One region of the Shewanella sp. SM68 genome, then DNA from elsewhere that is predicted to be linked to it. Evidence: predicted binding sites of a transcription regulator. Region 1 holds the regulator's gene; each other region holds the start of a gene.
What was found. Region 1 encodes sigma-54, which starts transcription at its own class of promoters, with help from an activator protein. Its sites were predicted from a motif close to GTTGGCACGNNNNTNGNNT; they were not measured.
Positions count from the first base shown of each region.

Region 2: the regulator sigma-54 is predicted to act here: its motif matches at 2,153-2,171, upstream of L5M40_RS05915 (DUF3192 domain-containing protein).
Region 3: the regulator sigma-54 is predicted to act here: its motif matches at 1,870-1,888, upstream of L5M40_RS05450 (TorF family putative porin).

Region 1 is NZ_JAKKRU010000005.1:256,458-260,962, forward strand. It holds gene rapZ (RNase adapter RapZ) at 1-198, opposite strand, end outside; gene ptsN (PTS IIA-like nitrogen regulatory protein PtsN) at 195-638, opposite strand; gene hpf (ribosome hibernation promoting factor) at 641-928, opposite strand; gene L5M40_RS10890 (RNA polymerase factor sigma-54) at 957-2,435, opposite strand; gene lptB (LPS export ABC transporter ATP-binding protein) at 2,543-3,274, opposite strand; gene lptA (lipopolysaccharide transport periplasmic protein LptA) at 3,271-3,825, opposite strand; gene lptC (LPS export ABC transporter periplasmic protein LptC) at 3,812-4,372, opposite strand; gene kdsC (3-deoxy-manno-octulosonate-8-phosphatase KdsC) at 4,369-4,505, opposite strand, start outside.
Region 2 is NZ_JAKKRU010000003.1:73,610-78,114, forward strand. It holds gene queF (NADPH-dependent 7-cyano-7-deazaguanine reductase QueF) at 1-102, opposite strand, end outside; gene syd (SecY-interacting protein) at 162-812, shown strand; gene L5M40_RS05905 (Zn-ribbon-containing protein) at 908-1,681, opposite strand; gene L5M40_RS05910 (hypothetical protein) at 1,681-2,064, opposite strand; gene L5M40_RS05915 (DUF3192 domain-containing protein) at 2,229-2,636, shown strand; gene L5M40_RS05920 (DUF2789 domain-containing protein) at 2,648-2,881, opposite strand; gene L5M40_RS05925 (GNAT family N-acetyltransferase) at 3,032-3,670, shown strand; gene L5M40_RS05930 (DUF962 domain-containing protein) at 3,663-3,968, shown strand.
Region 3 is NZ_JAKKRU010000002.1:535,488-539,992, forward strand. It holds gene L5M40_RS05435 (hypothetical protein) at 14-394, shown strand; gene L5M40_RS05440 (response regulator) at 477-1,274, shown strand; gene L5M40_RS05445 (HU family DNA-binding protein) at 1,423-1,695, shown strand; gene L5M40_RS05450 (TorF family putative porin) at 1,987-2,679, shown strand; gene rimK (30S ribosomal protein S6--L-glutamate ligase) at 2,738-3,643, opposite strand; gene L5M40_RS05460 (putative bifunctional diguanylate cyclase/phosphodiesterase) at 3,823-4,505, opposite strand, start outside.

The sequences.
Region 1 (4,505 bases):
GACCTTATCCTGCTCAGGCATGTTACGCACGTCGACACTGATGGCGACGAGATCGTTACTGCCTTTGAGTTGCTCAAGCAAACTGCCAATCAATGGCAAGGGAAGGTTATCGACACAATAATAGCCGAGATCTTCGAGTACCCTAAGGGCGACAGATTTGCCTGAGCCTGAGCGGCCCGACACTATGACCAGTTTCATCCAGTGATTACCTGATAGAGTTCCGTTTCATCATGCGTCTTGCGTAATTGCTTTAATATTTGCTTGTCGCTCAGCTTTTCGGCCATGCAAGACAAGGTACTTAAGTGCTGCTGACATTGGTCTGCAGGCACCAGTAGTGCAAATAAAATATCAACAGGTTGCTTATCGATAGCATCAAATGCTATCGGCTCTTCACACTTAATTAGTATGGCAATGGGCTGATCTATATCGGCTAGTCGACCATGTGGAATGGCGATGCCGTTACCTATACCTGTGCTCCCCATCTTTTCGCGCGCCACTAGGCTTTCGAATATCTCTTGAGATGAGAGGGTCGGGTACTGGGCAGCGACTAAGTCGCTGATGAGTTCCAGTACCTTTTTCTTGCTGCCCGGAGTGGCGCAGGTAGTGCACTCCGGCCGCAGTATGGTACAAAGTTCCATTATTAGTGTTTTGTTAACTTCTCTTTGTGTTTAATAACCTGACGGTCAAGCTTGTCAATCAGGGCGTCTATAGCGGCATACATGTCAGCATGCTCTGAAGTAGCAAAAACTTCACCACCTATGAGGTTTATTCTCGCTTCAGCAATCTGTTGCATTTTCTCAACATTGAGCACAACGTGCACATTATTGATCTGTTCGAAATGGCGTTCAAGTTTTGAAAACTTTTCTTCTACATATGCACGTAACGATTCGGTAATTTCGACATGGTGTCCACTTAGGTTTATTTGCATAGAAACGTCCTCCGATATCCACTGTAGGTTATAAACTTTTACGCTGATTAGAAGGTGGAATAAGCATAGCCTCTCGGTACTTCGCAATGGTTCTGCGGGCTACGTTGATCCCTTGTTCTGCCAGAAGTTGTGCCATCTTACTATCGCTTAATGGTTTTTTCTGGTTTTCCGCTGCAACCAGTTTCTTTATAAAGGCTCTGATTGCTGTGGATGAGCACTCACCACCATCGTCAGTACCGACGTGGCTAGAGAAGAAGTATTTTAGTTCAAAAAGTCCCTTAGGGGTATGCATGTATTTTTGAGTTGTGACCCGTGAGATGGTGGACTCATGCATTTCTACCGCTTCGGCAATATCGTTAAGCACCATAGGCTTCATGGCTTCTTCACCATACTCAAAGAAACCTTGCTGATATTGCACTATGCAATTAGCAACTTTAAGCAAAGTATCGTTACGGCTTTCTAAGCTCTTAATAAACCATTTAGCCTCTTGCAGATGGCCGCGAATAAATTGGCTATCGGCTTGGTTTTTGGTACTGCGTGCCATAGAAGCATAATGTTGATTTACATTGATTTTTGGCATGCAGTCAGGATTAAGCTCAACGACCCAGCGGCCATTTTTCTTCGACACAGACACATCTGGGATAACGTATTCGTCATTATTGGGCGTGATCAACAAACCTGGGCGAGGATTGAGGGTTTGGATAAGTGCTATACCATCCCTTAATTCATCTTCTTTTAATTTAGTCTTACGCATCAATAACCTAAAATCACGGGCGGCGATCAGATCTAAATGATCTTTGATCAGCATACGGGCGTTTTCTAGGTTGGGAGTATCAGCGGCGAAATGCGACAGTTGGATCAGCAGGCATTCACTTAAATCGCGGGCGGCAACGCCTATGGGATCAAAATGCTGAATACGCTTGAGTACGGCTTCGACTTCGTCAAGCTCAACTTCAGGATTGCCCATGGCTTCGAGAATTTCTTCAGTGCTTTGGGTGAGATAGCCCTGATCGTCGATGGCATCAATAATGGCGGTGGCAATGGCTAAATCGGTTTCAGAAAACGGCGTGAGGTTTTTTTGCCATTCTAAGTGTTCGTACAAACCTTCACTGGTCTCGCCTTGGAAGGGCATATCGTCTTCACGACTGCCGCCGGGGCCTGAGTTTGGGGAGGCGGTAAACACTTCATCCCATGTGGTGTCCATGGGGAGCTCATCGGGTATGGATTCTTTGGTTAGCGACTCTGCCGTGTCTATGGTGGAGCTGTCTTTTTCTGGTGGCAGAGTGCTAGATTCACTGAAATCCGTATCGGATAGCGTTTGGTTTACAGGGGTTTTAGTGGCGTCGAATTGATCCTCTTCCAGCTCGAGAAGGGGATTAGAATCTAATGCTTGCTGGATCTCTTGCTGCAGTTCTAATGACGACAGTTGCAACAGACGTATGGCCTGTTGTAATTGTGGCGTCATGGTTAACTGTTGACCCAGTTTGAGCTGGAGTGACGCTTTCATGTTACCGCTGATCCCTACGTTATTATTGTTGGATAAGGTCGCTTAATATTATCTTGAGTGAAGCCTAATGGCGGTATAAATTGTCTCCATAGGCTTCGCTCGATTAACTATAGCCTGAATTGTTCACCTAAGTACACAGCCCTAACTTGCTGATTGTCTAAGATCTCTGCTGGAGTTCCTTCGGCAATCAGGTTTCCGTGACTCACAATATAAGCATGTTCACATACATCTAATGTCTCGCGGACATTATGGTCTGTGATCAGTACGCCAAGGCCGCGACTTTTGAGTTGTTCGATAATCTTCTTGATGTCGATAACCGAAATAGGATCGACGCCGGCAAACGGTTCATCGAGCAAAATGAACTTAGGATTAGCGGCTAAAGCCCGCGCAATTTCGACGCGACGACGTTCGCCACCCGACAATGACATGCCTTGGCTGTCACGGATGTGGGTGATATGAAACTCTTCGAGCAGATGTTCTAGTTCTTCTTCTCGTTCTTCGTTTTTAAGTTCTTTACGAGTTTGCAGTACGGCCATGATGTTGTCATGAACAGTTAGCTTACGAAAGATACTGGCTTCCTGCGGTAAGTAACCTATGCCTTTGCGGGCACGCAGATGCATAGGATCTGCGGTTAAATCATCATCGTCGATAAAGATATGTCCCTTATCGCTCTTCACTAGCCCGACAACCATGTAAAAGGTCGTGGTTTTACCTGCACCGTTTGGACCGAGTAGGCCAACGACTTGACCGGTTTTTACCGTCAGACTGACGTCTTTAACCACTTGGCGACTCTTGTAACTTTTCGCCAGATTTTGTGCTCTTAAGGTGATTTGGGTCATTTAGAGTCCTGCTTTTTCACAGGTTTATCCGCTGGAGCATCTGATTTAGCATCATCTTGATAGTTTTCTGGCTGAATAATAGTGATCACGCGATCGTCACCACTGCCAGTACTCTCGGCCATCAATTTCTGTTGAATCATGTTATAGCGGATTAAATTGCCTGTAACTTGGCTACCCGCTTGATCTAATGACGCCATACCTTTCAGTGTTAAGGTGCGGCTTGCCATATCGTAACGAATTTCTTTCGCGCTTGCCGATGCTGGGCGGCCATCGTCTAATATTTGGCTATACGTAGCAGGGTTGCCTGTGGCGACCAAAGTTTTGCTATTTTCACCTTCAGCGGAAAATGCACGCAGTTCATTTGCTTGGATTTTTATTGAGCCTTGGGTAACTTCCACCGGACCAAAGAAGATGATCTGGTTGTTTTTGATATCCGCAGTTTGGCTCACAGCTTTAATTTTGACTTCTTGCTTTAAGTCGCCGACTTTCGCGAAAGCACTCATGCTCATAATTAGCATTAGGCTGGCAAGTAATACGTTATTTTGCTTCATATGTTCCTACTACCTGACTGGTCAATTGCACTTCTTGCGCGTTGAGGTCGGCATAAAGGCCTTGGCCTTGAATATTAAAATCTTTCCCTGTGACGTAAATGGTACGGTCAGAGGTCATTATCATAGTGTTGAGATCGAGTTCCAGATAACTGGTGGACAAGGTCTGAATCGGTTCTTCTGGGCTAATGGCATCGATAATAACATTATTTTCTAATACAACCTTGCCAGTTTCCTTGTTTAGCTTGCCCTGATCTGCCCTGAGTTGCCATTGTGCTTTACCTTGGTCTGGATAAACAAGATAAACAGGTTGAGTAAAGAAAGTTTGATTCGTTGAATCATAATGTTCCATGTGTTTCGCCGTCACACGGCTATTCACTAGTCCTTGCTCATTGAACTCAACACTGCGCAGATCTTCAACGATGAAATCTGGGGTATTTTGATCTTTTACTCTGTTATCGGAATCACCGCTGTGTTTGTTCTGGACCTGCCAGTAAAGCGCTAGTGCAGTTCCAAAAAAAGCGATAATCGCGAGTGTCACACGACTCATATACTCATTCCATGGGCCGAAGTGAATTTATTTTGACTTAGGAGTAACAGATCTGTGAGTTCACGCAGTGCACCGTGGCCACCATTGAGCGTAGTCACAAAATGGGCGTGTTGGCGTACATAGGGGTGGCCGT
Region 2 (4,505 bases), on a different contig from region 1:
CAGCAGCGACGCATCATACTCGGCTTGGTAGTCGGTGGCTTTACCTAAAGTCAGGCCAACAAGCGCTTGCGCATCACTATAGGGATCGTGATTCTGTGTCATCAATACTGTTTCCATGTCAAAATAGGCGCACATTATACCTGAAATTGGATTGTGCTTAAGTGTCTTGTCTGCCCGCACTCGATAAATTTTTGCAAAACTATCATCAAGCTTACTTAACGAGTTTAGGTGAACTACCGCGTTATTACCCACAGGGTGAGCCTTCTGTGTGTATTCAAGGCGAATTTCAACCGGATCTTGAACAGGCCGTTTCTTGGCAGCCAGTGAAACGCAAAGTTGAAGGCAGTTTCGCCAATGTAGAGCATGCACTGGAGTTAACTTTATGGCCAGAGATCAATGATTTTTACGGTCATTATTTCTCCGCCCCAGTATTATTTGACTCTAAGTGGGGCACAGGGGAGTTACTGCAAGTCTGGAATGATGACGATTTTAATTGCCTGCAACAAAACTTGATTGGTCATCTGATGATGAAGAAAAAACTGAAGCAGTCACCGACTTGGTTTATCGGTCTGTTAGATGAGGGAGATAAAATGCTCACCATCAATAACAGTGATGGTAGCGTATGGATTGAAATCCCTGGTGAAGTGCAATCTGAGCAATTGTCCTCGAGTTTGACTGCGTTTATTGAAGCATTATCGCCACGGATAGCACCACCCGTTAAACATGAAGAATTACCTATGCCCGCATTAGAACATCCTGGTATTTTCGCCAGTTTTAAACGTATGTGGCAAAACCTTTTCGGTAAACGTTAACTTCTGTGAGCGACATTTTTATTCTTAACCTAAGTATTAACTCAATCTAAGCGTGGCTTATCTTAGGTTGAGTTTTGCAAGGGGATAAACAGGTGTTATTGATGATCCCAAGACAGATTCGACACTATGCGGCAAGGTTCGCAGCGAAAATGGAACATATCCAATAAAGGTTCATCGAGTTTCCAATCATGACTGCCACAACGTGGGCAAGGTCGCGTTTTTTCTGTGGCTAAATCTTGGCCGCCAACGCGATATAAGTAGTAATAGGTCGGGATCTGAGTGAGATATTCGATACGACCGCGCAAATCCCAACCTCTGCGAAATAAATCACTGTCAGGACTCGATAATTCCTCTAGCGCAGCAAATTCTGCCTTGGTGGCCGCCGCCATTTGTAGCTCGTCGCAGGCTTGCCATTCGCTCTGCCAACGGATAATACGTTTATGATCGCCATTAAAGGTTGCGGGTATACGGTACAGGGGAATGGGCAATAAATTGTCGCCGCTGCGTAGGGGCGAGCACATATGCACAAAACTGGTGTATAGCAGTTGCCAGCTGGGTGTTTCGGTATTACTTACTTCAGAATTGATATCCTGACCAATAAACTTTTCCCGCGGCGCGAGTAGTTTAGCGTCGGTTAATTCTACTAAGGCTTTTTTGACCCAAGGGCTGTGATATTTGTGCGCTAAACTGCTTTTCTCTGGCATCAATAAACGCACTCTAAACTCACCGTCATTAAAGGCGACCGCAAATTCTCGCCCTAAGATTTGGCCATTAGCTCGATAGGCTTCAAGGAGCTGATTAATGGCCTTCTCGGCGGCAGAGATCGTGGTGTCGGCGAAGCATTCGAAGCGCAGTTCAGTGACAAACATTAAGCTGTTTTTCCTTGGATTTCTAATAAGTTGATGCGTTGTTTAAGTTCAAGCAGTTCGTTTTTTAATTGCATTATTTCTGTTTTTTGCTGCTCAGCATGACGTTCAAAATACGCCTGTTGCATCTGCAGGCGCTCGGCGAGCATTGCAAGGGTTAAGGTATCGTTAGTTGCGGGAACGTCAGTTGTAGGGCTGATAGTTTGCAACTCAGCTAAACGCTCGCGCTCCGCCTTAGGCATAGATTTAAATTGCTGTAAGCCTTGGATCAATATCGGTAAAGGTAGGCTACTACCTAAACGGGTTTTAATTAAGGCAAGGCTCGGTACTTTACCGCAGGCTTCGAGCGAACGTGCGGCCGCTAATACTTGGTCAAGGGGACTCATAATTAGCAAAATTCCTTAATTTGTTGAATTGTTTAAACCAATTTTAAAATAATAATTATTTTTTTCATTTAAAAACAGTGTGTTGTCTTGTGGCATTTATTTTGCTTATTGTCCAGCCGAAATACCATTTTTTAAGCTTCAATAATAATTACACAGGATGTCACATGATGAACCATAAATTGAATAACAAACTTATCGCCATCACTTTTTTAGGGCTCGCAAGCTTAGGTCTTAGCGGCTGCGTGGTCAATGTCGGTGATGGGGAATCGGGCTGGGATAGCAGCGAATCTTGGGAGAAAGTGCAGGATAAAAATCGCACTAACTTAACCAAACTGAGCTTAGGCATGCCTAAAGACCAAGTGATGATCTTAATGGGCACCGCTGATTTTAGTGAAGCCTATATTCAACAAAGTGCTCAACAAGGTGAAGCCAATAAAGAAGTCTTAGTGTTGTTTTATCGTACCCAGCGTAATAATGGCGATGGAAAAACCACTAAGGATGAATGTACGCCTATCGTGCTGAGCAACAATGCCTTAGTGGGTTGGGGTGAAACGGCTTACGGTAAAATCTGAACCAACGAGTCTTATCGTTTACGTAGCTGAGTGTCTAATTGCTCAATGGGCTCAGTCCAGAGGGCATCGGCTTCTAAACCTTCAATGATAAAGCTCTTTTGGGCAGGGGTCCAAAAGGGCGCTTGGCTTAAATGGATGTGATGGTCGATATCATGGGTTGCAATAAACTGCGCTATGGCCTCGTCGCTACTGTCTAAACCGAGTTGCTCAAACAAGTGGCCTAAGTCTACTGGAGTTGTATCCATCATTATTTCCTTTTCAGTATAGTGCCTTCGTTTAGAGTAAGCGCCTGATTGAAAAATGCAATCTATGATTAAAATTTGCACTTTTTAGTTTCCTTGGTAGATTAACAGTTACGCATAAAAAAGTGTGAGCTAAGTCAAGGAATGCTAACGATGGACAATGAAATTCTGGAGGACTGCCGCGCAGTCTATTTGACCGCGGAAGACTTACGCATTGCCGCTTCTATTCTCTATAACGCTTACCATGATGATCCTTTTTTTGTCGATTCACTCTTTACCTCAGACAAAGCCGCTTATGAGCAAAAATTGCGCGCCGCAATCAGGGAAGAACTCAATACGTTATGGCAACAAAAACAAGCCCTCATTGGTTTATTCGACCATGAAAGACTCTTTGGGTTAGCCTGTGTCGTTACTCAAGAAGTGCCTTTAGGGGAAGGGCGTTATTGGCATTGGCGCTTAAAGATGTTGTTAGGTACAGGTTGGCAATCGACTCAAGCGCTAATGAACAAAGAGTCCAGTATTATTGAACTTTTACCCAGTAAGCACTGCGGTATTTTGCAGTTTATTGCTCTTGCACCAAATGAACAGCACAAAGGACTTGGACATAAGTTAGTACAAGCTGTGGTGAGTTGGTGTGATGAGCAGCCTGATTTGGATGGCATTGGTGTGTTTATCGCTCAGGAGAACCACTTGCAACTGTTTACTCAGCATGACTTTGTATCCATAGGCGAGCTGAGTATTGGCAGTATTCATGGCCAACTTTTATTCTATTCGGTTCAACAAGATGACTAACTCTTATAAACGTTTCGCCGATTTTTATCCTTTCTATTTATCCCAACACCAGCACCCGACTTGTCGGCAATTGCACTTTGTTGGCAGTTGTTTAGTTCTGCTGCTGATTGGCATTGCCTTGGTTTCACAAGCTTGGTGGCTATGTTGGTTTATTCCTATTGTTGGTTATGGTTTTGCATGGGTGGGACACTTCGTATTTGAGAAGAATCGACCCGCGACATTTCAGTATCCTTTTTACAGTTTGATGGCAGATTGGGTGATGTTTGCGCAGATGATCTGCCGCTTTTTTAAACGTTAAAAAAACTGCCCGAGTGAGATGCCCATGCCCGTGTGAGAGATCGCTTACAAACGTTGTAGGACATAATGTTTTCTTTTTGATTGTTTTTTGTTCTACAATATTTAATTTTAAATAGAATCATTGGGTTGTATTTATTTTTCTTTGGTTGGTCCGTAATTAATTTTGTAGTCCGTTCTTTGAGCCGAACAAAAACGTTAGGGTTAACGTAGAATTCACTCATGGCCAAAGCAAATGGATAGCAAGGAAAGCGAAACAGGCCAAAGGGACGCAAGAAGCAACGAATTAAGATTTCAAGGTTGAAATCGCTGACGGTAGGAAAACTGTCATTCGCCTCGGATAGGCTAAGGAAAAGCAGGATTGCTTTTCAAGGATGATTAGGGACAGTGATTTGTATCGTCAGGATGATGAATTTCAGGAAGAATACAGGACACGCTTAAGGATTAAGCATGAACTCGAAACAGGATGTGTCGAGATAAGGATAAAGTATAAGGGTGAACAGCTTGTACTAATCTATGGAAAATAAATTTTGCAGGATGC
Region 3 (4,505 bases), on a different contig from region 1:
TGCACTTCAATCTATGCCTAAACGTCTTATACTACTGATCACGTTATATTGCCTCTTCAGCATTGCTGCACTTTGGCGTACTGTGATGACTCAATCCCTTGATGTATTCACCCTAGGTGTCCTCCCCGTGCTCGTTGGCATACTCATACGGGCGCCGTGGTCTAGCTTAGTGTTGAAGATTTATATTGGCATGCAAACCTTAGGATTCTCGGCACTGGGGATTACAGCAATTATTGCCTATCGCATTACCCCTGAGGATGTAAAAGTAGTTGTTTCTGGCCACAACATTCCTATGTTGCCACTCACAGTGAGCATTATTGTTATTTTACTCGTGCAGTATTGGATCGCATTTTCTAAGGTCACGAGACACTATTTGACCCGCCAAACTCAGTAATGGACTTTGTTGCTAAGCTGTTATCAATAGCGTAGCTTAGCGACCCAGTAAAATACTTACGACTCTTAACTTGAAGTAGACTATGAGCCATTTATCGCCCAGCGAACTTTCCATTCTTTTAGTAGAACCTTCAGAGACACAGCGTCGAATTATTATTCAGCGCTTACAACAAGAAGGCATTCTCAGCATTCAAACCGCAGAAAACATAGAAGCGGCTAAAGATATTATTGCTCGCCATAAACCTGACCTTATTGCGAGCGCCATGCATTTCGATGATGGCACTGCCATCGATCTCTTGGGCTACTTAAGGGCCAACGCTGACTGCAAAGATATCCAATTTATGCTGGTCTCGAGTGAGTGCCGCCGTGAACAACTTGAAATATTCCGCCAATCGGGTGTAGTAGCGATTCTACCTAAACCCTTCAGTGCCGACCATTTAGGTACAGCATTGAATGCCACGATTGATTTACTCAGCCACGATGAACTCGACCTGAGTAATTTCGATGTACAAGATGTGCGTGTATTAGTGGTCGATGATAGCCGTATGGCAAGAAACGTCATTAAACGCACGATTGGTAACTTAGGGATGAAGCTAATTACCGAGGCCGAGGATGGCGCGCAAGCCATAGCGTTAATGAAACACAATATGTTCGACTTAGTGATCACTGATTACAATATGCCGAGTGTAGATGGGCTAGCTTTGACACAATTTATCCGCAATGAAAGCCAACAATCACACATTCCCATCTTGATGGTGTCTTCCGAAGCCAACGATACCCACCTCAGCAATGTGTCCCAAGCGGGTGTAAATGCCTTATGTGACAAACCCTTTGAACCCAAACTTGTTAAAAAATTACTCTATCAACTGTTAGAAGAATAAAACTTAAGTCACGAACTGAGTAAATATTCTGCGCTTTACTGAACATCCTGCTGCACGCTTGACGCAAAAGGCTTTCCAAGTGTTAAACCTTATGGCATGTTAGGCACGCTTATTTCAAATAAATCTACGGAAAGAAGAGACAATAAAAATGAACAAAACTGAACTAATCGCCAAAATTGCAGAAAATGCCGATCTAACGAAAGTAGAAGCAGCACGCGCATTGAAGTCTTTTGAAGCAGCTATTACCGAATCAATGAAAAATGGTGACAAAATCTCCATCGTAGGTTTCGGTTCTTTTGAAACAGCGACTCGTGCCGCTCGCACTGGCCGTAACCCACAAACGGGTAAAGAAATTCAAATTGCTGAAGCGACAGTGCCTAAGTTTAAAGCGGGTAAAACCCTACGTGACAGCGTAAACTAAGTTATAAAATTCAATACAACGCCTCCATTGTGAGGCGTTTTTTTTGCCCAATCCCAGTGAAGCACTGAATATTTTGTGCACAACAAAAGTGCGCCTCTGCCCCACAAACTAGCAAATAAAAACATTTCATTAACATTGAAAGTTCTAATACCTTGTTTTACATGGCATTGTAATAGTGGCATGTGATTAGCAAATCCTTCCTTAGAAAAAAACCAAGATGCACTAATGACCACAGCTGACTTTGAGTGTGCCAATGGTGAATCGATAAATAAGTCAATCGAGGGGATGAGCATGAAGAAATCACTGTACAGCGTTTTGGCCTTATCGACGGGAATGTTACTGGCAGGCAACGCCTTTGCAGCCGTATCAGGCAACATTGGCGGTACCTCTAATTATCTATGGCGCGGTGCGACCCAAACTAAAGATGCGGTCGCAATCCAAGGTGGCCTTGACTACAGCCACGATTCTGGATTTTATGCGGGAACTTGGGCATCGAATGTGGATTTTGGTGATGATACTAGCTACGAGCTTGATCTATATGCAGGTTATGGCGGCAGTATTACCGAAGACATCAGCTACGACTTTGGCTATCTCTACTACGCCTATCCAGACGCGCCGGGCAGTATTGATTTTGGTGAGCTCCATGCTGCTGTCACGTGGAAATGGCTCGAACTTGCTTACTCCCAAGTCATCAATGCCGGTGACGATCTGGCCGCCGATCCTTTAGATAATAAAGATCTCAGTTATCTTGCCGCGACGGTATCCGTTCCTCTCACTGAAAAGCTGAATTTATCAGTGCACTATGGTTACTCAAACGGTGATGTCGTCCAATCTTGGTTTGGCGAAGATAATTATGCCGACTATAACGTGACTCTCAGCGCAGATACCAGCATAGGCACAGTGTCATTTATGGTCTCAGATACCGATCTCACCGATGATGATGCCAAACTAGTACTCGGATATTCCTACAGTTTTGATCTATAAGCTCTAAACATAAAAAACGCCACCTTAAAAAGTGGCGTCGTTTTATCACCATCACCTACTAGGCAATAATTGACCGGTTTGTTTTACGGGCCGCAACCATTTTCTCAATATATTCAACAATAGGCTCAGTCACTGAAATCCCTGTTGTTTGCTCAATCCCTTCAATGCCTGGCGCCGAATTAACCTCAAGGATCAGTGGGCCACGGTTAGAACGTAAAATATCTACTCCCGCGACAACCAATCCCATCGCCTTCACAGCGGCAATAGCCATTTTACGCTCAACAGAGGTGATTTTTACCACCTCACCACAACCCCCTAAATGCAGATTAGAGCGGAAATCGCCCTCGGGACCTTGACGCTTCATCGAAGCAACAACCTTGTCACCGACAACAAAACAACGAATATCACTACCATTGGATTCTTTAATGTATTCCTGCACTAAGATATTCGCTTTGAGCCCCAAGAATGCTTCAATCACGCTCTCAGCAGCCGTTTTAGTTTCAGCGAGTACGACACCAATCCCTTGAGTGCCTTCGAGTAATTTAATGACTAACGGAGCGCCGCCCACCAAATTGATGAGATCTGGGATATCATTTGGCTTATTGGCAAAACCCGTCACTGGCATGCCAATCCCTTTGCGGGAAAGTAGTTGCAGTGCCCGCAATTTGTCCCGCGAACGCGCAATGGAGATTGAATCATTCGCGGCATATACGCCCATCATTTCAAACTGACGTACAACGGCACAACCATAAAAAGTCACGCTAGCATGAATACGCGGAATGATGGCATCAAACCCAACTAATTCAGTACCTTCATAATGAATGCTAGGTTTAATAGAATTAATATTCATATAGCAATTCAGCGTATTGATCACGACCGCTTCATGTCCACGACTTTGGCAAGCCGCGACTAAACGTTGTGTTGAATACAACTGGGGGAATTGGGATAAAATACCTATTTTCATTGCTGAGTGACCAACTTAAGCATGAGTGAATAAACCGTTCTGCGGCACCAAAAGCACAGCGACAGAAAAAGGGGCTGATATTTGTCTATTGCTCAGTGTAAAGCAAGAAAATATTCCTCACCAGACGAAATCATTATGCTAATGAAATACTTCAAGACCTATCACACTCGGAACTCGGTTTAAGTTAACAGCGGCAGAATATACTTAGCCTCAAACTCCGTTGCATCTAAGGGACGAGAAAACAAATAACCTTGTAATACAGTACAATGGCGAGAAGTACAAAACTCAGCCTGCTCAATTGTTTCAACGCCCTCAGCTACTGATATGACATTAAACCCATGGGCGAAGTTAAGTAATGCAGCGAGCAAACGAGTGTCTTTATCATCCTTATCATAGGAAGCGACAAAGCTTTTATCGATTTTCAGCACGCTAATGGGAAACAATTTGATATGTTCTAAGGACGAAAAACCCGTCCCAAAATCATCAAGGGCAAAACGCACCCCTAACTCGGCGATTCTATCGAGCATTTTGGCATGTTCATGGGGATCTTCAATAAGGCAATTCTCAGTAATTTCAAGCTCTAATGCTACAGCAGGAAGTCCTGTCTTAGTCAGCGTATTCGCTATTTTATCAAACAGGTTCTCATTTCCAATTTGCGATGCAGACAGGTTAACGGCAATGGTAAATTCTCTCCCTGTTGGCTGTAATTGGGTTAACCAAACCTGTGCCTGAATACAGGCTTGTTCAAGCACCCAATCATCAATGTCCTCCATTAATCCAATTTCTTCGGCTATGGGTAAAAATTGATCTGGGGTGATAATGCCGTCTACAGGATGCTGCCATCGGATAAGGGCTTCCATCC